2 regions of the Shewanella frigidimarina NCIMB 400 genome follow, and region 2 is predicted to be linked to the other one. Evidence: riboswitches for the same ligand, from Rfam matches in the RefSeq annotation. Region 2 holds a riboswitch; the other holds the start of a gene.
The links. Region 2 has a riboswitch for lysine ahead of SFRI_RS14215 (Na+/H+ antiporter NhaC family protein). Riboswitches for the same ligand answer to the same signal wherever they lie in the genome.
Positions count from the first base shown of each region.

Region 1 (15,258 bases), 2.2 Mb from region 2:
GATTCATTTCGTTGGTATTCTATTTGCCTCTTATGACCTGATATAAAAATAAAAACAAAGGATGTTATGCTAGAGCCTTCACTCGTCGCACTAAGTGCAGATAAAAATAAAGTGGAATTACGTATAATTCCCAATACTCACGGCCCTGTGTCAGCAGAGGATATCAACGCCTTACTTACACAGGCTGCTTTTGCTATGCTTTTTCCTATTACCCCAGCAATTACTAAAGCCGTAGCGGAAGTTAATGCCCTTTGCGGTCAAAACCCTGGGGATCACGAACTATTTTTCGCCATTGCAGAGCGCAAAGACGGTGTAGTGAATATCAATGTCAGCGACGATAAAATGCAAGCTAGCATGAAAATCACTTCAGCCTGGGGCGGCAAAGATATCACCCTACCAGATGTGCTTAATACCCTTAAAAATCAAAAAATAAAAATGGGATTGAGTAAACCTAAAATCATGGCACTCATGCAACGTTTGTCGATATTGCCACCAGGAGAAAGCTGTGAAGGCATCATCGCCTGCGGCAAAGCGGCCGTTAACGGCGAAAATGCGATATTAACCCGTAAAGTTGCTTTAGCTCGTGAGCGCTTATTACAACCACAAGAACGTGAAGATGGCTCAGTCGATATGCGTAATTTAGGCGCATTGATTACCGTTAAGCCCAACGATGTCTTGATGGTTAAAAACCCTTCAACCATCGGTACCCCTGGTTTTAATGTTCACGGCGATGTACTGCAACAAATTCCAGGTAAAGATAAACCAATGGAACCTGGCACAGGCACCAGCTTACACCCTAAAGATCAACATAAACTCATCGCAACAGTGTCAGGTCAACCGGTTGAAAATCGCAACGGTATGCAAGTTGACGATATGCTGCAAATTAAAGATGTAGACGTGCGCTATGGTCACGTTAATTTTAAAGGCAGTGTTTTAATCACCGGCGATGTACACGAAGGTATGGAAGTAAAAGCTAGCGGTGACGTGACCGTGATGGGCTTTGTTGAGTCTGCTTCTATTGAAGCTCAAGGTGATGTCATTGTCAGCAAAGGTGTTATTGGCCGTTTAATTAAAGAGCACGAACTCAGCACCAAAATAAAAGCTACCGGACAAATTTGTGCCCAGTTTGTGCAGTATTCCCATTTAGAGGCTCTCGGTAATATTCTGGTCACCAAGCAGTTACTTCACAGTAACTCAACATCAGGTGACACTATAACCGTGAGTGATCCACAAGGAAGACGTGGCGACTTAGTCGGCGGCATTGCTACTGCGGCAAAAGGCATTAGAGCCATTGCATTTGGAGCGACTGCCGGCACCAAAACTGAGCTGTTTTGTGCCATGCATCAAGGTGAATTAAAGCAAGAGCTTAAAGAATTAGATGACAGCATTAAAGGCATGGTTGTTGCGGGCTTAGAAATTGAAGCAAGATTACGTAAATTACCGCCCAAAACCGAATGGCAAAGCGATGCCGGCATGATTGAGCAAGTCAAAATGATGCTCGATCAAAAAAATCAAATGGCAGAAGAACGCATTAAAGAAGAAGTAGAATACACTCAACATCTTAACGAAGTTGAAGGCTACTATAATAATTACGTCATCAAAGCTGAAAAACACATTTTTACCAACGTCGAAATTCATATAGGTGCTGCATTTAATCGCAGCCAACGTGAACATGGTCCGTGTATTGTAAAAAACGTCAATCAAGAAGTATCATTCGATTACAGTAATCGCTAGCTATTAGTGGATTAGGTAAATCAAATGTGGATAAACAGGTAACTATGCAACAAATAAATTGGCCAGCCATACTGCAGTTTGATCAAGATGATGAGCTCATGTATCTGGTTAACTATCAGGATTGGTTGGGCTTTATTTGTGCCAATCAATTTACTGTCCACGCCGAAGATAAACTTATCGACAATGCTGGCCATGTGTATAGCATCCAAAAACATCCACCCCAGGATCCATCCGTGGCAGAACTGCCTGCACTGGTTAAACTGAGTCAAGATATGAGCGTGTTACAGTTACTCCCCCTTGTGCGCCAATATGGTCAGTTTCAAGGGCATTGCTGCAGTGCGAAAATAGTCTTTACCACCATTGAGCAAGGTATTGCGACTGTGGCTGAATTAGAACAGCTTTATTAGCAACGTATTCAGACTGAAAATTTACATAATACTTCCTTTTAGCATTACCTACCTTTAACTGACTAACAACGGGCTCATGTTTAATACTTAACCTGAACTCAATCATAAAGCCAAGCTAATGATTAACGAATATAATTGACGAACCCATTGAGCAACACACATAGCTCTGGCAAAATGCCCCCATGCTCACCGTCCATAAACCCTGAGAATCCTTAATGGAATTACTAAATATTGAATGTCTAGGTAAACGTCTGCGACTCGAAGGCTCGATTGCGGGTTGGCAGCAACTTTATTGGGATAATCAACTTGTATCGCAAAAGTCTGCAAGCGCTAGTGACCAAGCCTTTCATATCCATTCATTTGAACTGACCGCTCAAACATCGGTACCGACTGAAACAAATATCAACAACGACGACCCCGTTAACCCCAATATTGGTTCACTACCGATACGATTAGAAATCGATGTTAACTGGCAACCATTTCAACTGGATTATTGTTTATTAATAGATGATGAATCCATAACCCAAGGCCAACGCACCGTTGAAGATATTGAGCGTCAAACACCTGAAATTGCAGCAGTAAAAAATCAAAAGCTCAGTGTTGTTGGGCTGGCATCATTAGGTTTTAAGCTACTAAAAAGTGCCAAGGTGGTTAAGGTCCTTTTTGCTGGAGCCAGTGTAGCGGCCTATTCTTGGTTATTTTCATTTGAATTTGCCTTAGCTCTCATCGGTTGCTTAGTATTTCATGAATATGGTCATATTCGAGCGATGAAACATTTCGGCATGAAAACCAAAGGGATCTATTTAATCCCTTTTGTTGGCGGCTTAGCGCTAAGTGATGAACGCATCAACACCCGCTGGCAAGATGTGTATATTTCGATTATGGGCCCCACTTTTGGACTCATTTTATCGATTATCTCACTAGGACTTTATTGGCTAACCGGTAACGTATTCTTTGCTGGGTTAGCGGCATTCAATGCACTGCTAAATCTGTTTAATTTACTGCCCATTTTACCTCTCGATGGCGGGCATATTTTAAAAAGTATCAGCTTTTCGATGAATAGTGTTGTCGGTCTAGTTGCTTGTATTGCTGGTGCCGCTATCGGTGTGTTCATTAGCTATAGCTTAGGGCTAGCCTTACTTGGCTTTTTGTTACTGATCGGCAGTGTAGAAATTGTATTTGAATGGCGCGGTCGTCATCAAAGTCATTTATTGCCGCTAGATCGTTACGGGCAAATTTTCTCTACAGTATGGTATTTGCTCACGGTAGCAAGTTTAGTGGGTATTATTTGGTATTTTGCTGCTTCTGGCGACGAAATGTTAGCGATTCCGCTGCAGATTTTAGGCAGTTAATTGTAATTTACACATCTACAAAAACGCCTGCAATTGTAGGCGTTTTTGTTTTACTTAGCCAAAGCTATTAATCAACTAGGTTGTAATGGAAACACATTAGTCATCACCTTATACAACTCCGTTCCTTGAAGTACCGATGCTGAAGCAAAGTGCAAAATAGGCACACAATCCATGGGTAAACTAATGGCTTGGTAAGCCTGCTCAGAACCATACAAGTCTATGCGTAAAATGTTCACTAAAGGTTTACCAGCTGTTAATGGTTCGCCAACACTCGCACAATATTCAATTAAGCCAGCTTTAGGTGCATGAAACTTCTTATAATCCTTCAAGTAACACCCAAACCTTTCCATACTGGCTGGATTAACTTTTTCAGCAATCACGCCGCGGTGGCTTAAATAGGCCAATATGCCTTTGGCATCCTCTAACGCATCTGCTAAATCAATCCGTTCTTGGCTTGCAAGCTCTAAGGTAAATGCAGACACAGGTACGGAAAATTCTCGGCCTTGACTGGTCGCATACTCGGTTAATTGCCACCAAGGACAAAAGGTCGCTTCATCCATCGCGCCGCCAAAGCTATTGGGGATAATCAATGTATATGGTATCGAAAAAAATCTCGCCGCATCAATATCATACTCGGGGCAGTATAAGTGTTTGCATGATTTAGGGCCGGTATGCAAATCAAGCACGATGTCTGCTTGGTGTGCCATAGCCTGTAAATTTACCGCTAACCGATGACCTGTTGAAATCCCAAAAGAATGAGTTAGACGCGCCTGGCAAGTTTCTACCAACATTGAACGATAGGCGCAAAACAGTTCACTATTGGTTAAATGTTGGTGCTCGGCATACCAATTTTGAATATCGACGTTGTGATCAAAATACTCGCGGTTCCAATTAACCCCTGTAATGGGATCAAAACGCCCTAAAGTAAACTCACCACTCTTTTGATTAATTCCTAAAGGATTGGCTAAGGGTGCAAGCGTAATATCACCTAAAACCTGATAACCTTCCAACAAGGTCATCAGTTGATAAATTACCGCATTACCCTGCACTTCTGCGCCATGAACATTGGCCTGAATATACACACTCGGCGCTGAATTTTCGCTACCCATGAATGAATATATTGGAACGGTCAATGCTTGCCCTGTCGCCAGTTCTCCAACTTGAACTGACGATTGTATTGCTTTAGTCATATGATGATACCAATCTCATTAAATATCTGGTCAGTTCAGAGTCTCTCAGGTTTTTCAATTCAAGGCGCATTGATGTAGAAATGGCTGTTCCCTTTTAAATCGATGCAACACAGAAGTGGAATACCTGAGAGACTCCATTCTGGCGGGTTTCAAAGTACTTTATGCTGCGTTAGATGTTTTCAAAATACGACTGCATGGTCTATTTTTTTCCATAAAAAATAAGACATCTCCACCCTTCATGGCGGTCAGATGCTGGAGGTGAGTAATGCAGGAGCTTGTTACCGAGAATCACTATTCGCTTCAATCATCTGCCTTGCCTACAGCACTTTGAACTCCCGCTGAAAGATCACATCTTTAATAGGATTGGTATTACTCAAACAAGTTTTGGTGCAAGGCATTAACCACTTGCGCCGCTTCCGACTCTGCTACCAACACACATAAATTATGTGGGCTTGCACCTTGGCAAATCATCCGAACATTGTGGTTTTCAAGCACTTTAAATACCCGACTACAAATGCCAGCCGTCGAGGCAATACGATTACCGATGATGGCGATTAACGCTAAATTTTCCTCAACTCTTACACGACAATGTTGCGACAACTCTTGTAGTAATGACTCACTGAGTAACCCTTGACCACTTGAATCAGAACCCGTTTTATCTAAGGTTAGCGAGACGTTAACTTCCGAGGTCGTGATTAAATCGACTGATATTTTGTGTCGCGCTAATGTCGCAAACGTTTCAGCCAAAAAGCCCTGAGCATGTAACATTTGCAAGCTATGCAAGTTAAGTAAAGTTTGATCGCGGCGTAATGCCACCGCTCTAAACACCGGAGTATCTTCAACTTGATGACGTATCCAAGTACCGCCCAATTCAGGCGCTTTACTTGAACCCACAAACACCTGAATTTTTTGTCTTACTGCCGGTAAAATGGTGGCGGGATGCAATACTTTAGCGCCAAAGGTAGCCATCTCAGCGGCTTCATTAAAGCTAATTTCAGCAATCGGGCGGGCATTAGGGGCAAGGCGTGGATCAGTGGTATAAATACCGGCTACATCGGTCCAAATCTCAACCGCTGTGGCACGAAGCGCTTCGGCAAGTAATGCCGCCGAATAGTCGCTGCCACCACGGCCTAATGTTGTTGTTCGTCCTTCTTCATCTGCACCAATAAAGCCTTGAGTAACGATAACGTAACGCGCAAGTAATGGCTGTAAAAAGTCACCCGCTAACGTTGAAATAGCTTCAATTTGTGGCTCTGCGCGACCAAAGTGACTGTCGGTACGTAATACTTGGCGCACATCAAAATGATTTGAAGCGGTGCCCTTTTCCCGAATAACCGCAGAAAATAAAATCGATGAACATTGCTCTCCCGTCGACAGTAACTCGTCCATAACCGCTTTGCTGCGATTCAGCTCTAACGATTCGCTGAGTACTGACATCCGGCTGAGTATTTTATCAATACTGGCTGCCACGTCTTGCGGACGACCGAGTTCATCTAATATCGCATATTGAATTTGAGCAATTTGCTTAAGCAATACCAAACGGCGTTCATCATTAACATTAGCTTGAGTTAACTCAACTAATAAATTGGTCACTCCGCTGGAGGCGCTTACTACCACAAGACGAGTAGCTTGATTAGCCAACACAATATCTGCACAACGGCTCATAGAGGCGTAATCAGCAACTGACGTGCCGCCAAATTTGGCAACGACTAATTCTGGGGTATCTATTTCAGACTGAACAAAGCTCATACTGATGCCTCCGCTGTTTGCGAAAGACTAAAAAATAAGATGTGATTTACTAACATGATATACGCTCCGAACACACTACGTTCGAAGAGCCTGGTGCTAAGATAACGCACCCTTATAGAAGGGAAACAGCAATCATCACCAGAAGCTCTCCACCAAAAAAATAGGTGACAATCGTTAGGATTCAGCCTAATCGACCGATATCAATGTTTGCCAAACAAACTGATACCTCGGCGCTAATCTCCATCATAAGTGGTCATCGGATTGGCATCCTCTCACTTACTACCTAGTTAACGCTCCTCTTCTGTTCCTCCCGAAGGAGTGGGTTGAAAATAGCAACAAATCACCTATCAAGTCAATCAGCAAACACAGTAAAAATACACTGCTGCGATAAAAAATATCGTTGCGTTGAGATATTCTGTTGCTGTGCCCTCTAATTAATGATTGTTCTCTATTACGAAAAAACGCCAATATATATGCAAAAAATATTATGAATGGTAAATTACCGAGACAATCGAACATTGATTGTCCCCAAATAATACATCAGTTGTTCTTCTACAACGGTGCAGTTTAAATTACGCCATTATTTACCCAGTATACGAGCCTATCTCAGGCCACTCACTCACCACCCTTAATCGGTGGTTAAACATCCCCATATCAACTTCAGGTTTGATAATATCAAGGCACGCAATCAAAGATAGTAAACCTTGATTAACGTAGTAAATTGCATGTTGATTAAACTCTCTGCCAAGCTCAATAGCCTGTTCTTTATCAATAAAAATCGCCCAACTCTTTTCCATATGCGACAAATCAGGTGCTGCACCGATTAGCGCACGATAGGGGCGGTTATATTGTTGAATTTTAGATTGAAGCTGACGATCGAGTAAGCGATTTTGACTAGGAGAGAGTCTTGAACCACGAGGGTTATGAGCAGTAACAATAGCAAATGGGAAATCATGTGAAAGGCGTTGAGTGAACAAAAAATGAGTGCTTTGATACTCATTCCACAATGTATCTATAACATTTTCCATAATAAATTTTCGTCAATTAAGCCAAAATTAGTCTAGCAGATAGGTTAGAGTTCTAAAAGGTCTGCTATCTAAATCAACAGTATTATATTAGAAAACCATTAATTATTATTGTCTTAGCAAGGTTAATCTTTCATATACTTGAGTGTTATATTAATTTTTTAACATTTAATTTGTTAACAAATGCCTAAAACGAGTACAATAACCATCACGCACTATTAAATCACTGTAGCAAAGTTAGCTACATACACCTCAAAAACTCAGCAAATGTTGTTGTGAGTGTGATGATTTTTTGATGTAAAGTTTACAGTCGTACTAAATTTGTTCTACATTTGATAAAACATTAATACGATTAAATAAGTTTGCTATAGAAGGAACTATCTTTCTAAATCGCATTCATAGTAAGTAAGCTTAAGTGCAACAAATTTTACACCATCATGCATAAGTGCAAACACGTACCTTGGCGTAGTGGAAATTAATCGACGTAAGCAGACTCAGTAACCAGCATTAAGTGTTACATAATAGAGTTTATAGAGAGTGTTTAATTCAGGGTAGACATAGATAAACACCAAAAAATATCGGAATGTTAGCGCATTAGCTAAAGCGCTATTGCAATCTAATTAGCACACTGTGGCTAGAATCGAATTTTATAAAATCAGGTAAATATCATGCAAAATCCGCACATTTTAATTGTTGAAGATGAAGCTGTAACTCGTAATACATTACGCAGTATTTTTGAAGCTGAAGGTTATGTTGTCACTGAAGCTAACGACGGCGCAGAAATGCATAAAGCCATGCAAGACAATAAGATTAACCTTGTTGTTATGGATATTAATTTACCAGGCAAAAACGGCTTATTATTAGCTCGTGAGCTACGTGAAATTAATAACATCGGTCTTATTTTCTTGACTGGCCGTGATAACGAAGTTGATAAGATTCTAGGTCTTGAAATTGGTGCTGATGATTACATCACTAAACCGTTCAACCCTCGCGAATTAACGATTCGTGCTCGCAACCTATTAACTCGCGTTAATAATGCTGCAGCAGAAACTGAAGAAAAAGGTTCTGTTGAGTATTACCGTTTTAACGGTTGGAGCTTAGAAATCAATAGCCGTTCTTTGGTAAACCCACAGGGCGAAGCTTATAAGCTTCCACGCAGCGAGTTCCGTGCGATGCTTCACTTTGTTGAAAACCCAGGTAAAATTTTAACACGAGCTGACTTGTTGTTAAAAATGACTGGCCGTGAATTAAAGCCCCATGACCGCACTGTTGATGTGACAATTCGTCGTATCCGTAAGCACTTTGAAAGCTTGCCTGATACGCCAGAAATCATCGCGACAATTCACGGTGAAGGCTATCGTTTTTGTGGTGACTTAGAAGCATAATCTTTTAAGGTTAGCCGCAATAAAAAACCAGGTGAATCACCTGGTTTTTTTATATCTGCTTTTTAGTTAATCATGGAACGCCATAGTGATTACTTCAGCTGTTGATCTAAAAATGCCGCTAATGATTTATATAAATGATTACGCACTTTCTCGCCACGCATTGAATGCTTAGACCCTGGGTAATCCATCATTTGGAATAACTTACCCTCATCTTGTAACGCTTTATATACTCTAGTGCTGTTTTCAAACAGGACATTATCATCAGCCATACCGTGATACATCAATAAGCCCGATTGATAATTTTTTACATAAGGTAAAATACTGCTAGCGTCGTAACCTTTTTTATTGGTTAGTGGGTTACCCATATAACGCTCAGTATAATGAGTGTCGTACAAACGCCAATCCGTTACTGGCGCACCCGATATTGCCGCTTTAAAATAACCTGGTGCTTTAAATTGACTCATCAACGCCATATAACCACCATAACTGTGACCATAAATAGCAATGTTGTCACCATCAATAAATGGCAAGCTACGTAAGTAATCAACGCCAACTTTTTGATCGTTTACTTCAGCATCACCCATGTTTTGATAAATCACATGTTCAAATTGAGTCCCACGGTGCGCTGAACCACGATTATCTAATTGAAATACCGCATAGCCTTGCTGCAGTAAATATTGAGTAAAATAATCTGCTTCGCTCCAGCTGTTGACCACTAGCTGAGCATGCGGCCCACCATATACACGCACCACAACCGGATACTGCTTAGCGGCATCAAAAGGCACTGGTTTAAACAATCTGTATTGCAATGCTTGACCATCTTCAGCGCTTAATTGACCAAACTCAGGCATTTGCCATAAACCTGCATAATCATAAAGCGGATGATTTTTATCAATGTCATTTTGCTCAACCCAAGCTAACTGCTTGCCAGAATCATTGTGCAAACTTATCTGCGGCGGTTGCTGTAAACTACTAAAGTAATCTAAATAAACGGGCTTTTTATCCGCAAATACAGCCTCATGCATACCCGATGCTTGGCTAATTCGCTCAATAGAATCCATACCTTTATTAAGATTAACCCGATACAAATGACGCTCAACAACGCTGTCTTTTCGACCGCTAAAATATACCCAACCCGTTGCTTCATCGACAAACTCAAGTGTATCAACAGCCCAATCACCTTGGGTTAATTGCTTAAGTTGTTTGCCTTGTAAGTCAAATAAATACAGATGATTAAAACCATCACGCTCAGAGCCCCAAATAAGGGCCGCTTGTTGCTTTAGGAAGTGTAAATCATTGTTTAAATTTACCCATGCTTTGCTGCGCTCTTCAATCACCGTTTTAGCTTGTGTCGGCTGAGAGATTGCAGCAATGCGTAGATCCAGCGTTTGTTGATCGCGGCTTTGCCATTGGAACGACACATGCTGGCTGTCGGGTAGCCAATCTACGCGAGGTAAATACATGTCCTTTTGTTTGCCTAAATCAATCCAGCTAATGGAGCGGTCTTTTAAGGTCACGACACCCAGTGCTATCTCAACATTGGCTTTACCTGCATAAGGGTAACGCTGCTCGGTTAATTTAATCCCCTCGGCGTAAATTTCATTACGAGTCACTAACTCAACACCGGATTCATCGATACGAGTAAAGGCAATTGCAGACTCATCGGGCGCCCACCAATAGCCTGTCATACGGTCCATTTCTTCTTGGGCAACAAACTCTGCCATGGCATTTTTAATTGGCCCTTTACCATCTGTGGTGAGTGCCGTTACTTTTTGGCTATCCAATGACAATACAAATAAGTTTTGATCGCGCACAAACGACACAAAGTGACCTTTTGGAGACAAACGCCCATCGGTTGCAAAACCGTCACCGGTTGCAAGCTCAGCCACCTTATTGCTGGCAACGTCATATAAATACAACTTACCCGCAGCAGGGATTAAAATATGTTGGCTGTCTTCAGACCAGAAATACTCCATGATCCCTTGGCCATAAATTCGTTGGCGCTCTCGGCGAGCTTTTTCTTCATCAGACAGTTCTCCAGCCTCTAATTGATCAGCATTAATCAGTATACTGCGCTTACCCGTAGCGATATCCATTTGCCATAAATCATACAAATGTTGATTATCGGCTCGGTTCGATAAATAGGTTACACGCTTTCCGTTAGGCGATAAGGCCAACCCACGAGGGCTTGAGCCTGCTACGGCTGGTGACGCATGAATACGTTCAATGGTCAGTGGTGTAGTGCTACCGTTGATTGCAGTCAGTGTCGCGGTAGTTGATGAGTTCATTATGCTGCCTTGAGCGGTTGCTGTTGCTGAAAAAACCGAGCTAGTAAAAAGAAGTGGCACGGCAGACACTGCCGCTAAAGCATGATGCTTCCATGTTGTTGTCATTATTATTAATCCTTGGGGCAATTCAATCCGCCCACATTTTGCCTCAATTAACAGTAAAACCAAAACCTCAGATAACAATCGCTGAAATTAGCGTCATTGTGGGGTATGATTTGCACATAACTGATAAGAATTAACAACATCGACCTTAACCTCGCAAAATCTCATAGGAAAAATCATGCAGACTTTGGCACAAACCCTTAGCGTACAAGCCGTAAACGCGTCTTTAACACAACTACTATTAACCTTAGCTGATACCTCAAAAGCCATTAGTGGTGCGGTTCGTCACGGGGCATTAGCGGGCGTTTTGGGTGCAACAGAGCAAGAAAATATTCAAGGCGAAACCCAGAAAAAACTGGATGTAATCACCAATGACATGCTTAAAGATGCCCTTAAAGCCGATGGCAATGTACGTGGTTTAGCGTCTGAAGAAGAAGATTATGTGGTTGAGGTGAATGCTAAAGGTGAATACCTGGTGTGTTTTGATCCACTCGATGGCTCATCAAATATCGACATCAACTCATTAGTGGGCACTATATTTTCAGTATTACCTGCACCCGCTGGTGAGTTAAACGAACAAAGCTTTTTACAAGCTGGCCGCAAACAAGTTGCTGCGGGTTATGTGTTGTATGGCCCATCAACCATGATGGCGCTAACCACAGGCCAAGGCACTCAGTTTTATACTCTTGCTCCAGACAGCCAAGAGTTTTTACTGACCGACGATAGCGTGCAAATAACCCCAGACACTGCCGAGTTTGCCATTAATATGTCAAACCAGCGTTTTTGGGAAGCACCAATGCAAACCTATATTGCCGACTTATTACTCGGAGAAATAGGACCTCGTGAGCAATCATTTAACATGCGTTGGATTGCAGCAATGGTCGGTGATGTGCATCGTGTATTGTGCCGTGGCGGGATATTTTCTTACCCGACAGACAATAAAAACCCAGCCAAACCGTTCAAGTTACGTTTAATGTATGAAGCCAACCCAATGGCATTGCTAGTTGAGCAAGCTGGCGGTAAGGCATCAACAGGTTATGAAACTATTTTGGACATTCAGCCAACCGAAATTCATCAGCGCGTTGCGGTGATTTTAGGTAGCGCTAACGAAGTTGATACCTGCTTGAGCTACCATGGTATTGATTACAGCGAAGAGCCATCAATTGATTAATTGATTATGCTGTAGAAAAACCGCCTTCTGGCGGTTTTTTCATTTATGCGCTGCTGTTGAACTCATTGATGATCTGACTAAAGTGAACAAATACAGTGAACCACAATGTTGCATTGTGGTCAGGAAACGAGAGTAAAGAATCATTTCTTTACAATAACTTAAATACCCACTAAGTTATTTTAAGGAAATTAATAAGGGACTATAACGATGCCGCACGCCAGATCATCGAATAAAAATAAATATATTGCGGCTATTTTACTCTTATTGCTTATTAGCATGAGTGCTTATGCTTATCTGATATCCACTAAAGCACCTACAATAGAAACTGGCACTATTTTAGTACTTCCAGTGCAACTCGCAACAGACAATACAGACTCACAATGGAATCGCTATGCCGCGATGGATATGCTTATCAATAAGCTCAATGTCAGTGTTAGTTACCCATTGCTGCAAACCGAAGATATTATAAATATCATCTCGCTTATCGCTAATGACCACTTGAGCCAAACTGTCGACATTCAGCAATTAATGGCTGTTTCTGGTGCGGGGTTGGTGATTGAATCCAGTATTACCAGTGCCAATAATCAATATCAATTAGCATATACATTACATCAGCAGCATCATACAAAAGTGGGAGTCATTAACGCTTCAAGCATCGAGCAAGCGTTATTAACAGCAGCAAACGAGATTACTGAGCGGATCAATCCACAACACAATTTACAAAATAATTTACAACAGAATCAACATCATAAAAAGACAACAACTCAATACCATTCACGTCTTAGTGAACCGCTGTTGTTCAATGCAATGACACAGCTACAACTTGGCGACATTAAAGCTGCTGAGCAGCACTTATCCAAGCTCATACGCTCCACACCAGACAACTTAGTTGCCATACGTCTGCTAGCCAGCATCCAATTGCAGCAACAGCAATATCAACAGCTTAATACCACATTGATAGCAGCAATCGATCTAGCTACGCATCAGCAAGATGAGCGAGAGCTAGCCAGACTAAGATTGTTATTAGCGCAAAGCTACACCGAAACCGACAGAATAGAACAAGCATTAGGTGTACTTACCATTGCCAAAACCAATGCTGCTAAAGTGAAAGACTGGCTAACATTGGGCTATATTTCACAGCTTGCGGGCATGATAAACCAGCGCATAGGTCGTAATGATGAAGCCAGAGAGCAGTTTAAAAAAGCCATTGAATATCATCAAATGATGAACTATCCCATAGGACAAACACAGGCGCTGAATGAATTGGCAGAACTTGAGATAATTGAGTTCAACTACCCACAAGCTTATCGCTATATTAATCGCTCTTACGAGCAGGTTGCTCATCGCGGATTAGATGATTTAGAAAAGACGACATTCAAGCTGATGACCAAGATAGAAAATAAAATGCAGCATAGATAGCATCTACTATTTTCGACACAGCGACCCTGTAACAGATTCGTCAATTTAAAGCCTTAAGCATATGACCTTAAACATAAGGCCTTAAACCTTAGACATAAAAAATGGCCTGCATAGCAGGCCATTTTATTCATACTGCTAAGCGAATCTTATACTTTCTCAGCTGCAGCTTTTGCAGCCTCAAGCTGATGCGCTTGTTCAGTTTGATCAACAATGGTTAGTACCGCAGTATCACCGACCACATTACATGAGGTTAATACCATATCAATAATACGGTCTAATGCTGCAACAATCACAAATGCCTCTGCTGGTAAGCCTAATTGGTAAATCAATACCCCAATCATCACCATCCCACCACCAGGAACACCACCAGCACCCACCGACAGTAAAAATACGCTGAACAATAACGATGGAATTTGATCATTACTGATTGGCATACCAAAGGCGTTTGCAACAAAGAAAATCGCAATAGTGATATAAATCGACACCCCGCCCATGTTCATGGTTGCCCCCAGTGGCACACCAAAACCAGCCACAGCTTGACTCACACCTAGCTTGTCAGTAAGAGTACGCATGGTTACCGGAATAGTGGCGTTTGAGCTAGCAGTAGACAATGAGAATAGAATTTGTTCTTGAGTTTTATCTCTGAAAGTTTTCGCTGAAATAGGAGTGAACAGGCTAACAGAATATGGGTATACGATAAAAATCCAAATCAATAATAAAGCCAAAATAAGCACTAAATATTCAACTACACTGACAAAAATCTCAGGCTCTAAGGTTGCGCCTAATTTAAACATTAAGGCGAATACACCGTATGGCGCTAAACTCATTACCACTGAAATTAAACGCATCATGATTTTATTGGCGGTTTGAAACCCTTTAACTGCTCCCTCAACCGATTGCCCCATTGATTTAATGACACCGCCCATTAATAGCGCCATAAAAATCACTTGCAACATATTGCCAGAGGTAAAGGCTGAAAACGGGTTGTTTGGTACAATACTCACAATTAACGACATTAAATCAGGCAGTTCTGTGGCGGTAATATCCAGCGAACCGTTGCTCGACATATCCACGCCTTTACCGGGCTCAAATATCATTGCGACGGTAAAAGCAGCTAAAATCGCTACCATGGTATTAATAATATAAAACCCAAAGGTTTTACCCCCTAAACGGCCAAAGCTTTTTAAATCTTGTAACTCACACACACCGCACACAATACTCACAAACACCAGTGGAACCACTAGCATCATAATCATATTGACGAACATGGTGCCAACACCACTGGCTAGGCTAACTAACGTGCCACCAAAAAAGCATTATCTGCCAGTAAAAACTGCACAATACTACCAAGCAGAACCCCAAAAAACAGACCGATAAAGATCCGTGCTGAAAGTGATTTTGTCATCTATAAATTTCCCTTCGAAATGGCAACTTCT
Region 1 is NC_008345.1:604,179-619,436, reverse strand. It holds gene SFRI_RS02775 (DUF342 domain-containing protein) at 67-1,734, shown strand; gene SFRI_RS02770 (DUF4144 domain-containing protein) at 1,761-2,141, shown strand; gene SFRI_RS02765 (site-2 protease family protein) at 2,357-3,493, shown strand; gene SFRI_RS02760 (succinylglutamate desuccinylase/aspartoacylase family protein) at 3,565-4,683, opposite strand; gene lysC (lysine-sensitive aspartokinase 3) at 5,053-6,432, opposite strand; lysine riboswitch at 6,567-6,741, opposite strand; gene SFRI_RS02750 (DUF3293 domain-containing protein) at 7,017-7,460, opposite strand; gene arcA (two-component system response regulator ArcA) at 8,126-8,842, shown strand; gene SFRI_RS02740 (S9 family peptidase) at 8,932-11,235, opposite strand; gene SFRI_RS02735 (class 1 fructose-bisphosphatase) at 11,411-12,403, shown strand; gene SFRI_RS02730 (hypothetical protein) at 12,611-13,822, shown strand; partial or broken gene SFRI_RS02725 (dicarboxylate/amino acid:cation symporter) at 13,969-15,227, opposite strand.
Region 1: linked by a shared signal. The riboswitch ahead of lysC (lysine-sensitive aspartokinase 3) and the one ahead of SFRI_RS14215 (Na+/H+ antiporter NhaC family protein) in region 2 are both predicted to bind lysine.

Region 2 (15,258 bases):
AAAAAAACGCACTCTAAAGTGCGTTGTTTCAGGTTATATCGTTAATAACTAGCCTTTAGCAGCATTTGTTAAAAACGCCACAATCTCATCGAATGGAATATCTTGTTTCTCACCCGTGCGACGGTTTTTATATTCAAATACACCAGCATCAATATTGCGATCGCCAATCACGACAACATGCGGCAAGCCAATGAGCTCCATGTCGGCAAACATAACCCCAGGACGCTCTTTACGATCATCCATCAATACTTCAACACCAGCATCAGCCAGGTCTTGGTAAAGTTTTTCGGCAATGTCAGCTACACGATGTGACTTATGCATATTCATTGGCAAAATGCCTACAGTAAACGGTGCAATAGCTTCAGGCCAGGTAATGCCACGGTCATCGTTGTTTTGCTCAATAGCAGCAGCCACAATACGACTCACGCCAACGCCGTAACAACCCATCAATAACACTTGGGCTTTACCGTTTTCGTCTAACACAGTGGCATTCATTGATTTAGAATAACTTGTTCCCAACTGGAAGATATGGCCGACTTCAATACCACGAGCCATGGCATACGTACCTAAGCCATCAGGCGTTGGTTCACCTTCGACCACATTACGGATATCCGCAGCAGTCGCTAGAGGCAAGTCGCGGTCCCAGTTAATACCAAAATAATGCTTATCTTCAGCGTTAGCACCCGCGGCAAAATCGCTCATCACAGTGACACTATGATCAACAATAATTGGCATCGTTAAGCCAACAGGTCCTATAGAACCAGGACCTGCTCCAACTGCAGCACGAATTTCTGTTTCTGAAGCAAATTCAAATGGTGATGCGACTAATTCAAGCTTGTCGGCTTTAATTTCGTTAAGTTCGTGATCGCCACGGATAACTAATGCAACTAATGGCACTTCGTCAGTAGCACCTTTTACGATTAAGGTTTTAACCGTTTTAGTGATGACTACATTAAATTGCTCAACTAACTCAGCAATCGTTTTGGCGTTAGGCGTATCCACTAACGTCATTGCTTCAGTCGGTGCAGCAAGAGTGTGAGTTGGCATTGGTGATTCGGCTTTTTCAATGTTAGCGGCATAATCGCTACCCGTTGAATAAGCGATTAAATCTTCACCACTGTTAGCCAGCACATGGAATTCATGCGACATGCTACCACCGATAGAACCAGTATCAGCCAGTACTGGACGGAATGATAAGCCCATACGAGTCAGAATATTGCTGTATGCGGTATGCATAGCGTGGTAAGTGTTATCCATGGTTTCTTGATCTAAATGGAAAGAATAGGCATCTTTCATCAAGAATTCGCGCGCGCGCATGACGCCGAAGCGAGGGCGAACTTCATCACGGAACTTAGTTTGTACTTGGTAAAGTGTTAGCGGTAGTTGCTTGTAAGAACTTAATTCTTTACGGACTAAATCGGTGATCACTTCTTCATGGGTTGGCCCCAATACGAAGTCACGATTATTACGGTCTTGGAAACGTAATAACTCAGGACCAAACTTATCCCAACGACCCGTTTCAACCCATAGATCTGCAGGCTGGACTAACGGCATTAATATTTCGATCGCACCTGTTTTGTTCATTTCTTCACGAACAATGGCTTCAACTTTACGTAAAACACGTAAACCAGATGGAAGCCAAGTGTAGAGACCTGAAGCATTACGACGGATCATACCGGCTCGTAACATTAACTGATGACTAATCACCTCTGCATTAGCAGGGGTTTCTTTTTGTGTTGAAAGCAGGTACTTGCTAACTCGCATTCCCGATGTCCAAAATAGTTGCTATGAATTAGCATCATTTTAGCACCTGAATCAATGATGTCACCTGCTAATTCGACTCAAAAGAAGGCTTTGTGATACTTAAATGGTAGCTGGCTATTTTTTATCGCGTCGGTCGCCAATAACTCGGGCTGGATTACCAGCAACAATAGCAAAATTGGGTACATCTTTTGTGACAATGCAGCCCATGCCAATCACCGCACAATCTCCAATGGTGACACCGTCAACAATGCCCGCCTGAGCGCCAATCCATACATCTTGGCCTATCACTACACCTTTTGATGTCGCGGGTTGTTTATAAATGGGTTCGCTGGGTGACATGCCATGGTTAAAGGCATAAATCGTGACGTTGTTAGCAATACGAGTTTGGTTGCCAATTTTGATACCATTTCGGCCCCCGTCTATACTACAGCCATGGTTAATGGCCACTTCATTGCCTAGGGTGATTGGACCATGCATAAACACATCCGCGGCAATCATGCATTGGTTACCTATAGAGATATCACGACCCGGTTCGGCAAAAAGCTGAGCTTGTGGGGCAATAAAACACTGTTCACCTATATGAATGGTTTCAAGCTGACATAACCGTTGTTGAATGTCATCTTGCCAAGGTTTTGCCCATGATAAATGCTTTGGTTTAAGTGAAAAATACAGCCATGGCATCCATGATAAGCGTTTCTTATGTTGTGCTTGATAATCTATGTCTGCCATTAATTTAATCCTTCAACAGTTCAACTTTTGTCGGCTTGAGTTCTAACACTTCAATACCTTGAGCTGTGATATGCCAAAAGATATCTAAGTCGTATAATGCCACTTGATAAAGTTTGGGATCGTTTTTGGCTTTTTTGTATGCAGGACGAGGATCTTGCGACAATACCCCTTCAATAAGCGCGGCTAAATCTTGGTACTGCTCTTGTTGGCTGTAGTGATCTATTTGCTCTGTCGCTAACGGTGTATAAGTAAGTGGAATTAATATCGGTGCATCTTGGGCAATACCACCCTGCGCATCAATAATAACATCTGAGAACGGAATATAAGGTTTGATATCGACAATCGGCGTGCCGTCTAATAAATCCATTCCAGATATTACTAAGCACACTTTACCTTTACGATTAACCACTCCGTGCAATTTAACAACGGACTGACCGATTCCATTTGGTCGAAATGTTGAACGAGTTGCAAAGACACCTAATTTTTCATTGCCGCCTAAACGGGGAGGGCGAACGGTGGTTTTCCAACCTTGAGCCAGATTTTCATGGAAACAGAATAATAACCATAAGTGTGAATATTGCTCTATTCCTCTAACGGCATCAATGTGATTAAACGCAGGTTCAAACTCTATATAACCTACCGCATTAACTAAACCTGGCTGACGAGGAATACCAAACTTTTGTTTGTAAGGTGTTCTGCATATTGCAACAGCATTTAATTGGCTGCTAAACGGAACGCTAGATTTATGATTCATTAGATCTGTTTGACTGTGTCGATCGTTGCTTTGTGTCATGCGATACCTGAATTAAGCAAACAAAGGGAGTTATAAATCAAATATAGAAAATGTTGATGAGTGTTATATGAGCACTCATCATTTATGGGCAGTCAATATAATATATTGAGTTGTTATTTTTCTGTAGGAGTTTTAATGGCTTGACCGACACAAAGTGCACGGCTAAAACAACTATTGTCTGCTTCAGTAATCATAAAACAGCTTTTAACCACAAAACCATTTGCGCCCATATCTGCAGCAGCTCTTCTGGCATTGGTTCGTGCTACGGCCATTTGTGGTGGTGCATCTTGTTTGGTTTCTTGGCAGGCTTCGCCTTCAACTAAACCTAAAGTTTCAAACGTTCCTTTAGGTTGATCACTACCTTCATATAACGTTACATCACCGACTTTAAAATAATCATTGATCGCTTTACTGTCTAAATTACTTTTGAACGTATAATCACTCGCACAAGCGCTCAATAATAGTGCTATACCTGAGGCAATAAATGCATATTTAAGAGGGAAATTCATAGCCGTAGCCTTCTATTAATGGGGAATGGATCAACGACGGTTAGTTTACCTTTTCTCTTGCCGATGATAAAGCGCTCAAATGCTATAAAAAAAAGAGCTTACCGAAGTAAGCTCTTTTTTATTTTAAAGGATAACGGTGTGGTTAACCCTTAATCAGAATAATTATTCCATACCAGGAATTAAGAATTCGCTCATATTTTTGCCGCTATCAACTTGTTGTTTGAATACGGTAGGCATACGACCTTGGCCAGTCCATTGAATTAATTCACCATCAACAGTGATTTGATATTTTGGTGGACGTGGTGCACGTTTGGTTTTAGCTGTTTTAACAGAAGACGTCACGTCACCTAAATCTTCAATTGATAAACCACTGTTTTCAATTTGAGCAAGAATTTCAGCAATACGAGCGTTACGCTCTGCATTGGCTTCAAGTTCTAATTTCTCTTCTTCTTGACGTTCGGTAATGATTTTTTCTAATTTCGCCGCTGTTTCACGTAAATCATCAAGAGACAATTCTTTTACTGCAGCTTTAAAACGACGGCCGTGGGTTAATATGTCTAAAAAGTCACTCATGTTGTATAGTTTCCTAATGATTTATTTATAAAATAAAAGTTATAAGAGATAAAAAGTATCAACGTTCCGTGTAAGTTTCAGTACTTCATATTGTTTATTTTGGTCGTTATTATTAATATAAGTCAGATTAATTCTCTGATTATTACTAACACAGCTTAATCAATACTGAATATAGTTATAATAATAGAAACTATTTGGCATTGAATCAAATAAAATCATCTAATTATGCAATTAATTTTAATTAAGCATTCCCATTAAGTAATTAATGATCCACTACTTGTTTAGTTTGATTGCCACCACAATAACAAAAAATATGTAAACAGTCGTTTGACTTTGATTGACGTTAACGTTAACAGGACGTAAAGTTAACCCATCTTGCATTGGCGAACGCCAGTGTGTTGTCCATATACATTGAAGGTGTAGGAAGGAAAACCTATGAAAGTATTGGTGCCTGTTAAACGCGTAGTTGATGCCAATGTGAAAGTCAGGGTAAAAGCTGATAACACAAATGTTGATACGACCAACCTTAAAATGGCGTTAAACCCATTTTGCGAAATAGCGGTAGAAGAAGCTGTTCGCCTCAAAGAAGCTGGCATTGCCACTGAAGTTGTAGTGGTAAGTGTTGGCCCTAAAGCGGTGCAAGAACAATTAAGAACCGCAATGGCACTGGGTGCCGACCGAGCGATTCATATTGAGACCGATGAAGAGTTAGTGCCTCTTTCGATTGCTAAGCTGTTAAAGGCAGTGCAAGAAAAAGAGCAAGCACAACTCGTTATTTTTGGTAAGCAGTCAATTGACGGCGACAATAACCAAACGGGTCAAATGCTCGCAGCATTAACTGATATGCCACAAGCGACATTTGCATCAAAAGTCAAAATTGATGGTGACATGATTACGGTTACTCGTGAAATCGATGGCGGACTACAAACGCTGAAAATGCCTTTGCCTGCGATTGTGACGGTAGACTTACGTTTGAACGAACCTCGTTATGCTTCATTACCTAATATTATGAAAGCTAAACGCAAACCATTAGAGATTATGGCTGTGGCTGATCTTGGTGTGAGCTTAAGAGCGCATCAAACAGTACTTAGCGTCACACCTCCTGTTGATCGTAAAGCGGGCATCATGGTGTCTTCTGTTGAAGAGTTAGTTGATAAGTTAAAAAATGAAGCGAAGGTGATCTAATATGACCATTTTAGTATTAGCAGAACACGATAATGTCAGTTTGAAAACTGATACGGCGAAAGTGGTTAGCGCTGCAGCAGCCATTGGTGGTGATATTCATGTACTGGTTGTTGGTGCAGATTGTTCTGCCGCGGTGAGTGTGGCACAAAGTCTAGCGGGTGTGAGTAAAGTATTAGTGGCAGATGCCGCTCAATATGGCGCTCAATTAGCTGAAAACGTATCAAAATTAGTTGTTGAAATTGCGGCTGATTACGAACATATTTTAGCGGCGGCAACCAGTATAGGTAAAGATACATTGCCTCGCGTAGCAGCATTATTAGACGTTGCTCAGATATCTGAAGTGATTGAAGTTGTAAGCAGTGACACTTTTGTACGTCCTATTTATGCGGGGAATGCACTTGCGACTGTGCAAAGCTTAGATGCTAAAAAAGTCATGACAGTGCGCTCTAGTGCATTTGATGTTGTAGCATCAACAGGCAGTGCTGAAGTCGTCAACTTAAGCCAAGCAATAGATTCAAAAACTGAATTTGTTTCTCAGTCACTCACTGAATCTGCCCGTCCTGAACTCGGCAATGCAGGCATTATTGTGTCTGGTGGTCGTGGTATGGGCAGCGGTGAAAACTTTGCTATTTTAGAACAACTCGCCGATAAGTTAGGCGCAGCAGTAGGTGCATCACGTGCAGCGGTTGACGCAGGGTTTGTACCTAACGACTTGCAAGTAGGCCAAACAGGTAAGATTGTCGCCCCTAACTTGTACATTGCAGTGGGTATTTCTGGCGCGATTCAGCATCTTGCTGGTATGAAAGATTCAAAAGTGATTGTGGCCATTAACAAAGACCCTGAAGCCCCTATTTTTCAAGTAGCGGATTATGGTTTGGTTGCCGACTTATTTGAAGCGGTACCGGCATTGAATAACCTCGTTTAATCTGACGTTAACTCGTTAGGTGGGAAGTTGATTAAGTTAGTTTTTTCAATCGACTTTAAAGCACTATTATACGTTTTGTTATTCGATTAAAAGGTTTCTACCTATACGGTAGAAACCTTTTTTATTGGGCTAGTCTTGGATTTAGTCTTAGTTTTAGTACTGAGTTTGATGATAACGTTAAAAAATTCAGTTCAAATATCGACGGTTTGATGCGGTTGCCGTTTTTGTGTCCATTACATTAGTGTGCATTTGATTTAAAAACGTTAAACTAATGCTGTTCAATTGTTGTTTAAATTGGCGTTGTTGTTATTTGTGGTTCTGTTTAGTGCTTTTTACTGGCGCAGAATATGCGATTTATGATTGTATGTTCGCGTTGTTTGTCATGAGCTTTATGTACAAACAACAAAAGTAGAGGTGCGTTGCATAAAAGTCATGTTGAATTGGGTGATGCCAATAATTCGACATAAAAGGATGCAATGCCGAAATAAATGGGGTTATCAGCTTCATTTGTTGGGGCAGTTCTCGAAAGGGACTGCACTGTCATAGTGTTTTTATCAACTTGATAAAAAGAATGATATTCATATTAAATGGATATTGCTGTGGAGTGCTACTAGTTAAGTTAACGCATACACTTTCTGTGTATGTTTAGCCTTATTTCTAGTTTTTTCTCCATTCGTATCCAACGAAGAAATAATTAAATTATGATAATAAGTTATGCCGATTCGGCACTTTCTGTTTTGCCACCACTTGTGGCTATTACTCTGGCCATTTTAACTCGTAAAGTATTGCTCTCTTTAGGGGTTGGCATTGTTTTCGGCGCCTTATTACTGACTGATTTCTCATTGGTTAGTAGCGGCGAATATATCTTAAATACCGCTAGCCAGTTAGTTTGGAAAGACGCAGCGCTGAATAGTTGGAATGTGTACATTCTAGGCTTTTTGATTGTGCTGGGCATGATCACTGCATTAATCACTGTTAGCGGCTCAGCCCGTGCTTTTGCTGATTGGGCTAAATTGCGTATTCGTAATAAACGTGATGCCAAGTTAATGACCATGTTTTTAGGCTGCGTTGTGTTTATTGATGATTACTTTAACAGTTTAGTCGTCGGCTCGATTTCACGTCCAATTACTGACCGCTACCATATTTCGCGTGCCAAATTGGCTTATATTCTTGATTCCACCGCCGCACCAGTGTGTGTTATTTCTCCCGTGTCTAGCTGGGGGGCATACATTATCGCATTAATTGGCGGTATTTTAACTGCCCATGGATTTACCGATTCTGGCCATTTGAGTGTCTTTATTCAAATGATCCCAATGAACTTTTATGCCATTTTTTCGTTATTATTATTACTGTGTGTAGCAACGTTTAGCTTAGATGTAGGTCCAATGCGTCAGCATGAATTAAATGCGCTGCGTGGTAATTTGTTTGATGAGTCAAAAGGTCAACCACCTGGCGCAGTCACAGATTTACCTGAAGCCGATACCGGTAAAGTGATTGGCTTGTTTTTACCTATCGCGGTATTGGTGTTCGCGACAGTGTATTTTATGGTTTCAAGTGGCGCCGATGTGCTAGCAACCAAAGACTTACCGTTTAATGTACTCGGTGCATTTGAGAATACCGATGTTAGCTCGTCACTATTTTTTGGCTCTGTAATTGGTCTTATTGCAACACTTATTCTTGCGATTCAGCAAAAAGTTGATTTGTCTATGTTACTCAAAGGAATGTCGGTTGGTGCTCGTTCTATGTTACCAGCCATTTACATATTGCTTTTTGCATGGACAATTTCGAGTGTGATTGGTCAGCTTGAAACCGGTAAATATATGGCAAGTTTAGCCACTGACAATATTCCATTTGCCTTACTACCTGCAGTGTTATTCTTGTTAGCGGGTATTACCGCATTTTCGACTGGCACAAGTTGGGGCACGTTTGGGATTATGTTGCCTATTGCCGCAGACATGGCGATGGGAAGTGATAGCACGATGATGTTGCCAATGTTGGCTGCGGTGTTATCTGGTGCGGTATTTGGCGATCATTGTTCGCCCATTTCTGACACCACCATATTGTCGTCAACCGGTGCCAGTTGCCATCATATTGATCACGTTGTTACTCAACTGCCGTATGCCTTAATTGCTGCTTTAATTAGCTTGGTCGGTTACACCGTATTAGGTTTTACTGGCTCATTAATCGCTGGGTTAGTTTGCTGTAGCATGTTGTTTGTCATTAGTGTTGTTGTATTACATTTTTGGGCTAAAAAGTGATCACTTGAACTAAGCTCTAGCGTATGTAGGTGAATGTTCTATTTAAGCTGTGATGGAAATGCCGTATTCATGATGAATACGGCATTTTTGTTTGTTGTTACTAAGTTAAAAAAGGTAATATGACTGGTATTATGTGATTAACCGTTAGGACACTTCATTTTGGCGCAACTGTACTTTTATTATTCGGCGATGAATGCCGGTAAATCAACTTCATTACTGCAGTCTTCTTATAATTATCGTGAGCGCGGTATGCACACGTTAGTGATGACGGCATCGATAGATAATCGTTATGGTGTCGGCAAAGTGTCATCACGTATCGGCATCGAAACCGATGCGCAGGTGTTCGGTAGCACTGATAATTTAATAGAGTTAATTTCGACGTCGAATGATGAGCAAAAAATTCACTGCGTATTGATTGATGAAAGTCAGTTTTTAAGTAAAGAACAGGTGAGGCAGATTACACACGTTGTTGATAATCTTGATATTCCAGTATTGTGTTATGGCCTTCGTAATGATTTTCAAGGCGAACTATTTCCAGGCAGTCAATATTTATTAGCTTGGGCCGACAAATTAGTTGAGCTTAAAACGATTTGTCATTGTGGCCGTAAAGCAAACATGGTCGTGCGTCTTGATCATGATGGTAAACCAATGCGTGAAGGCGAGCAGGTTGCCATTGGCGGTAATGAAAGTTACGAGTCGGTTTGTCGTAAGCATTTTCGTGAGTTTTTGTGGGATTAAGTCAAACCTAATCAGACTGAATAAAAAAGCCGCTTCAAGTTAATTGATGCGGCTTTTTTGTGTGTCATTATTTATTAAAAATCAGCTTCTGCGAAATCAACAATATCAGCGCTACTAGATTCAATTTGTTTGCGTAAACTGCGGGTTTGGCTGCCCCAATAGCTCATAAAGAATTGTGCGGTTTTAAGTTTAGCTTGGTAAAAACCAGTCTCTTCAGTACCTGCTTCTAATGCGGCTAATGATGTTGCCGCAACGCGAGTCCACATCCACGCTAGCGCTGTAATACCAAACAACTGCATATAGGCCATTGACGCTGCACCAATAAGATCAGGATTCTTACTGGCTGACTGCACAATAAAACCGGTGGCTTTTTCAAGATCGCCAGCTGCATCCATTAAGCCTGCAAGATAAGGTTTCATTGCGTCATTACCAACGTTTTGCTGAATTAATTCCTTCACCATAACTGACCACAGGGTTAATGCTGCACCTTTGTCGGCAAGTAATTTGCGGCCGACTAAATCGAGTGCTTGCACTCCATTTGTGCCTTCGTAAATCATTGCAATACGGATATCACGTACAAACTGTTCCATACCCCATTCATTAATATAACCATGACCACCATAGATTTGCTGGGCATCAACACACGCTTTAAAGCCTTGGTCGGTGACAAAGCCTTTAACAATTGGTGTAAATAATGCCGCAAGTGCATTAGCTTGTTTGGCTTTTTCTGGATCGGTATGACGTTCTACTTGGTCAAGCCACAGTGCTTGTTGACCCATTAACGCACGTGTACCTTCATTGAACGACTTTTGTGATAACAGCATACGACGTACATCGCCATGGACTAATAATGAGTCAGCAGCTTGTTCAGGCTGCTTAACGCCACTTAATGCACGGCCTTGAATACGCTCTTTGGCATAAACGAGAGCATTTTGATAAGCAATATCTGATACGCCTAAACCTTGAATACCCACACCTAAACGTGCTTGGTTCATCATGGTAAACATGGCTTTTAGACCTTGATGTGCTGCACCAACAAGCTCACCTATGGCGCCGTCAAAATGCATCACACATGTTGAGTTACCATGAATACCCATCTTATGCTCAAGACCTGTTGCGCTAAGCTTGTTAGCTTCGCCTAAGCTACCATCGGCATTGACTAAAAACTTAGGTACAGCAAATAGTGAAATACCTTTAACACCTTCCGGTGCATCAGGTAAACGCGCTAATACTAAATGAATGATGTTGTCGGCGAGATCGTGATCGCCAGACGAGATAAAGATTTTTTCGCCGCTAATGGCAAATACATCGTCACCCGCAGGAACCGCTTTAGTACGTAATAAGGCTAAATCTGTACCCGCATGAGACTCGGTTAAGTTCATGGTACCAGTCCACTCGCCACTGACCAGTTTTGCTAAGTACTTTTGCTTTAGCGCATCACTGCCGTGAACATGAATGGCTGAATAAGCGCCATGGGTTAAGCCTGGATACATGGCAAACGCCATATTAGTGGCGGTTTTCATTTCGGTTGCGAATGTACCGATAACTTCAGGTAAACCTTGGCCACCAAATTCAGGATCACAGGTTAATGTTGCCCAACCATCTTGTACGTATTGTTTATAAGCTTGCTTGAACCCAATAGGGGTAATGACCTTACCATCAACCAGTTTACAACCTTCTAAGTCACCGCTGGCATTGAGTGGCAACATGATGTCGGTGCTGAAATCGGCAACACCTTGCAAAATTGCATCAGTGAGATCCGCATCTATTTCATCAAAACCGCGTAAATCAGTTTGTTTATAGACATTAAGCAGTTCAGACAGAATGAATTGATAATCGCGAAGAGGGGCTTGGTAAATAGGCATAAGATCATTCCTTGGTTATGTTGTATTTTAGTTTGGTCTCGGCAACAAGATGCAGCTTGTTACTGGTCCAATCAGATAGTTGGTTTGTCTAACCATACCCAATTTCGAGTAAAAACTCAGTATTATTTTTACGTAAACGTAAACTTAATACTATGTGTTCAACGTATCGATATGTTTACTCTGAAATATGTGTGCTGTTAACTTCTGTGTTAATACAGTAATCACCTTTGGAAAGTTCAGTATTGATGAAATTTTTTGCTTTACTAACGAATACGTAATCGTTTTTGTCCGGTTTGTATAATTTCAACTCGGAATAGCAGATGTGATAAATTAATCTATCAAAATTATTTTGAAGCTTAAGACCCTAAAAATATAAGTCTTTGAAACTGCAGAAATCTCACTGGTTAGCAGGAGTTAAGATGATGCAAGATTTAATCAAGGATCCACAAGCTAGTTATTAAATTCGTAGGGATACTTCAGCTTCTAATCCAATTTTATTATGTTCTATTAAGTAACTTGTCTTACTGAGTCTACATAGCATCCAGCAGCAAAAGAACCAGAGTCACAATAACTAAGAGTATAAATAGAGTGGTCGCAATTGACCAACGCTGCAAAAAGTATTCACCGGTGCCGAACGTGTTCTGCCATCCTCGCTTTTGCCAGAGTCCCTTACATCTGGCAAACCATGAAGAGCGAAGTTCTGGCAAAGTCTCGTTTCCCATCCCCCCTCCCCAACGAATGAAGGCATCAAACCAACGCTCTACAGACAATTCCGTCAGGTTCTCATTGCTCGAACCGGATGTTTCCTTTCCACTCTTGAACCATTCTAGCCCTGCGGTCATCAATGCCAGTCCCCATCCTAGAGAGGCAATGAAGACATGGGCTGAGTCTCCATATTGATTCCATAGGGCAGGTTTGATCAGCCCCGTCCCCAAGCCTATAACAAAGCTTCCCGTCGCAATGAAGAAAACACAGATAAGTCGCTGTTTCCATTGAACCCGCGAAACTGACAGCATGGCATAAAAGATTGTCGCAAAGCCGATCACTAGCAGCACAGCTCCAGCCATGGGTGCGGCAAGTTCACCTAACGGCAACCAACGCAGGCCACAAAGCAAGCCCGTGGCGACGGGGCCTAGCCACAACAGCAGCGCCATCGCCGGCCGAACCGAGTAATAAGACAAAGATAGCCATCGATGTAATGGCCACACTCCTACCTTGAGGGCGATACCGACAATTACCATCGACAGATAAAAAGATGATGACTCTGATAGCGTCATTGCTTTGGTTAGGGTAGCGAAGTCCAGATATTCTGTTGTTGCGGTGGCCATCATCACGGCCTCGAATAGCAGGATGTCTGCTAGGATCAGTAGCACCAGATATATCCGCCCAGCGCGGCGAGTAGTTTCGTCACCATGAGTAAGCAAGAGGCCAATACACGCGTAGCTCATCAGAGTCGTAAAGCTGAAGAAGACAATCATATCCGTTGCCAGCACTGCGCCAATCTGCCCCACTAGAAATAATAGCAGTAAGCTAGTCTGTGGATTATAGCCGTCACATTTGGCTGGAGTAGGCACAAAGGCTGCTCCAACGCCCCACACCACCACCGACATAGCCAGCCACCAACGGGATAGCGCGTCTATACCCAACCCAGCGCCCAGCCAAAACCAGGGCAGTTCAATAGCAAAATCCACAGGAATAAACACAAGCGTAGCAGCTGGCAACAGCGCCATATGTATCGGTCTGGGTAGGTGAGTATGCAGTGCAGGGAACGCCAACAGCAGCGGCAGGCCTAGTGCTGATAAAAGTAGGGATACACTCACTATGGCGTTCATTAGGCAAATCCTCGACTCACAATTAATCGAGTCCATTCCAATAGGTTAAACGGTGCAAATGCCAAAAGCCCCAAAGCCAATGTCAACAGTGCAGTAACTATGGGGGGGACAAGTAATGTCCAAGCCGTCTCTTTGTTTCCAAAAGATCGTTCGGCCGGCCAGCTATCGGGAGGGGCCTTAAACCAAGCAGTATACAATATGGGTAAAAAGTAGGCGGCATTGAGGGCACTACTTACCGCCAGAACATATATCACCCAGCCTTGTCCTGCGTCCAATGCCCCCAGTCCTAGATACCATTTGCTAAAAAAACCTGCGAGCGGCGGGGCACCTATCATACCGAAGGCACCAATGGTGAATGCCGCCATGGTCCAAGGCATCCGACGTCCGACCCCGTTCATCTCGCTGATTTTATGAATCCCTAGGGTCTCGGCGAGGTTACCTGCGCACATAAAAAGGGTGATTTTTTGCACTCCCTGATGCACCAGGTGGATCAGTCCTCCCAGCGTCGCGATAGGACTGGCAAGCGCTATGCCTAGCACTATATAGGACACTTGGCTGACTGTAGAAAATGCGAGTCGACGTTTAAGTTCGTCCTGAAATAAGGCGCGCAGCGAGCCATAAATTATGGTTACAGCAGCCAGTATTGCTAGGGGTAAGGTTAGCCCCAAACTGTTGGCAAACTCAATGCCATACACATCGTAAACAACCCGTATTATGCCGAATGCGCCCGCCTTCACCACTGCCACGGCGTGCAGCAGCGCACTTACAGGCGCTGGGGCAACCATGGCCTGAGGTAACCAGCCATGTAGGGGGACCAAAGCCGCTTTTACCCCCAATCCGGCAATCAACAAGCAGAAGATTATCATCAGTGTTGGGTGCAAAGAGGCATCAAGCCCGGACAAAAAGCCGCGGTCGGTGAACTCCAGAGTGCCGGCAAGCGTATACAACCACACAGAAGATAGCAGTAGCAATGCGCCCCCGATGATAGTGTAGATAAGGTAATTTCTGCCGGCCTGGCGTGCGATTTCGGTTCCGCGGTGTACGATCAGTGGGTAAGTGCAAAGAGTAAGTAGTTCATAAAACAGCAGGAAGGTAATCAAATTCCCCGCAAGGGCAACACCTGTCGTGGCAGTAACACACAGACTGAAGAAGCCAAAAAAGCGGCTGCGATGAGGTGAACCCTCCAGATATCCAACGGCATAAACGGTAGTGACCAGCCACAGTCCGGAAGAAAGTGTCACGAAAAGCATCGCCAATGGGCCAGAACGCAGAACCAAATCGAGTCCTGGTAAGAGGGTTAGACGAGCCTCAAAATGATAGCCATGTAATATGCCCCAAAACATTCCCCCGACCAGCACAATCTTAAATAGCGCACCTGCCAGATTAAGCATTGTGCGGGTGACGACACGATCCTCGGGCAAGCAGAAAATTATCAGCCCCGGCAAGAAAGAGCTGGCGAGGATCAACAAGGGCAGAGCCGTACTCCAATTCATCCGCTATGTCCTGTGCCAAAGGGGGAACCCATTTCTAACATTGCCAACGGCCAGTATGTGAACAAGCCCAAGAGCACTGCTATTAAAGCCAACCCTAAAGCGCTCCACTCCATCGTGGCCGGTAGTGTTACCGTTCGGCTTGTTGGTTCGTCATGAGTAAACACATGAGCAATGACTTTGAATACATAGCCAGTGGCCAGAAATCCACCAAGGAGCAGAATAATTCCCCACCACCACTGTCCGGATTCTATTGATGCCTGCAGTAATAACCACTTGCCAATGAACCCTCCACTTGGCGGTAGCCCCATAAGGCTGATACCAGCTAGGGCGAATGCCGTCAATGTCAGTGGCAGACGTTGGGTTATTGAGCCGAGCTCCGCTATGCGGTCATGTCCCGCAAAAAACTGAATATTACCCGCCGCCATGAACATCGCCGCCTTAGCCATAGCATGGGAAAATAACATATATAGTGCTCCCTTCCAGGCAATGCTCGTCCCCAACGGAAAAGCCAAAAACAGATAGCCCAGTTGCGATACTGTCGAGTAGGCAATAAGTAATTTTAGCCGTGTTTGGCGCAGTGCTTGAATTCCGCCC
Region 2 is NC_008345.1:3,294,532-3,309,789, reverse strand. It holds gene SFRI_RS14250 (proline--tRNA ligase) at 49-1,764, opposite strand; gene SFRI_RS14245 (acyltransferase) at 1,879-2,493, opposite strand; gene tsaA (tRNA (N6-threonylcarbamoyladenosine(37)-N6)-methyltransferase TrmO) at 2,498-3,247, opposite strand; gene rcsF (Rcs stress response system protein RcsF) at 3,400-3,795, opposite strand; gene SFRI_RS14230 (H-NS histone family protein) at 3,958-4,368, opposite strand; gene SFRI_RS14225 (electron transfer flavoprotein subunit beta/FixA family protein) at 4,804-5,553, shown strand; gene SFRI_RS14220 (electron transfer flavoprotein subunit alpha/FixB family protein) at 5,555-6,478, shown strand; lysine riboswitch at 6,880-7,096, shown strand; gene SFRI_RS14215 (Na+/H+ antiporter NhaC family protein) at 7,177-8,736, shown strand; gene SFRI_RS14210 (thymidine kinase) at 8,896-9,474, shown strand; gene SFRI_RS14205 (acyl-CoA dehydrogenase C-terminal domain-containing protein) at 9,549-11,339, opposite strand; gene SFRI_RS14200 (proton-conducting transporter transmembrane domain-containing protein) at 11,870-13,171, opposite strand; gene SFRI_RS14195 (complex I subunit 5 family protein) at 13,171-14,664, opposite strand; gene SFRI_RS14190 (complex I subunit 5 family protein) at 14,661-15,258, opposite strand, start outside.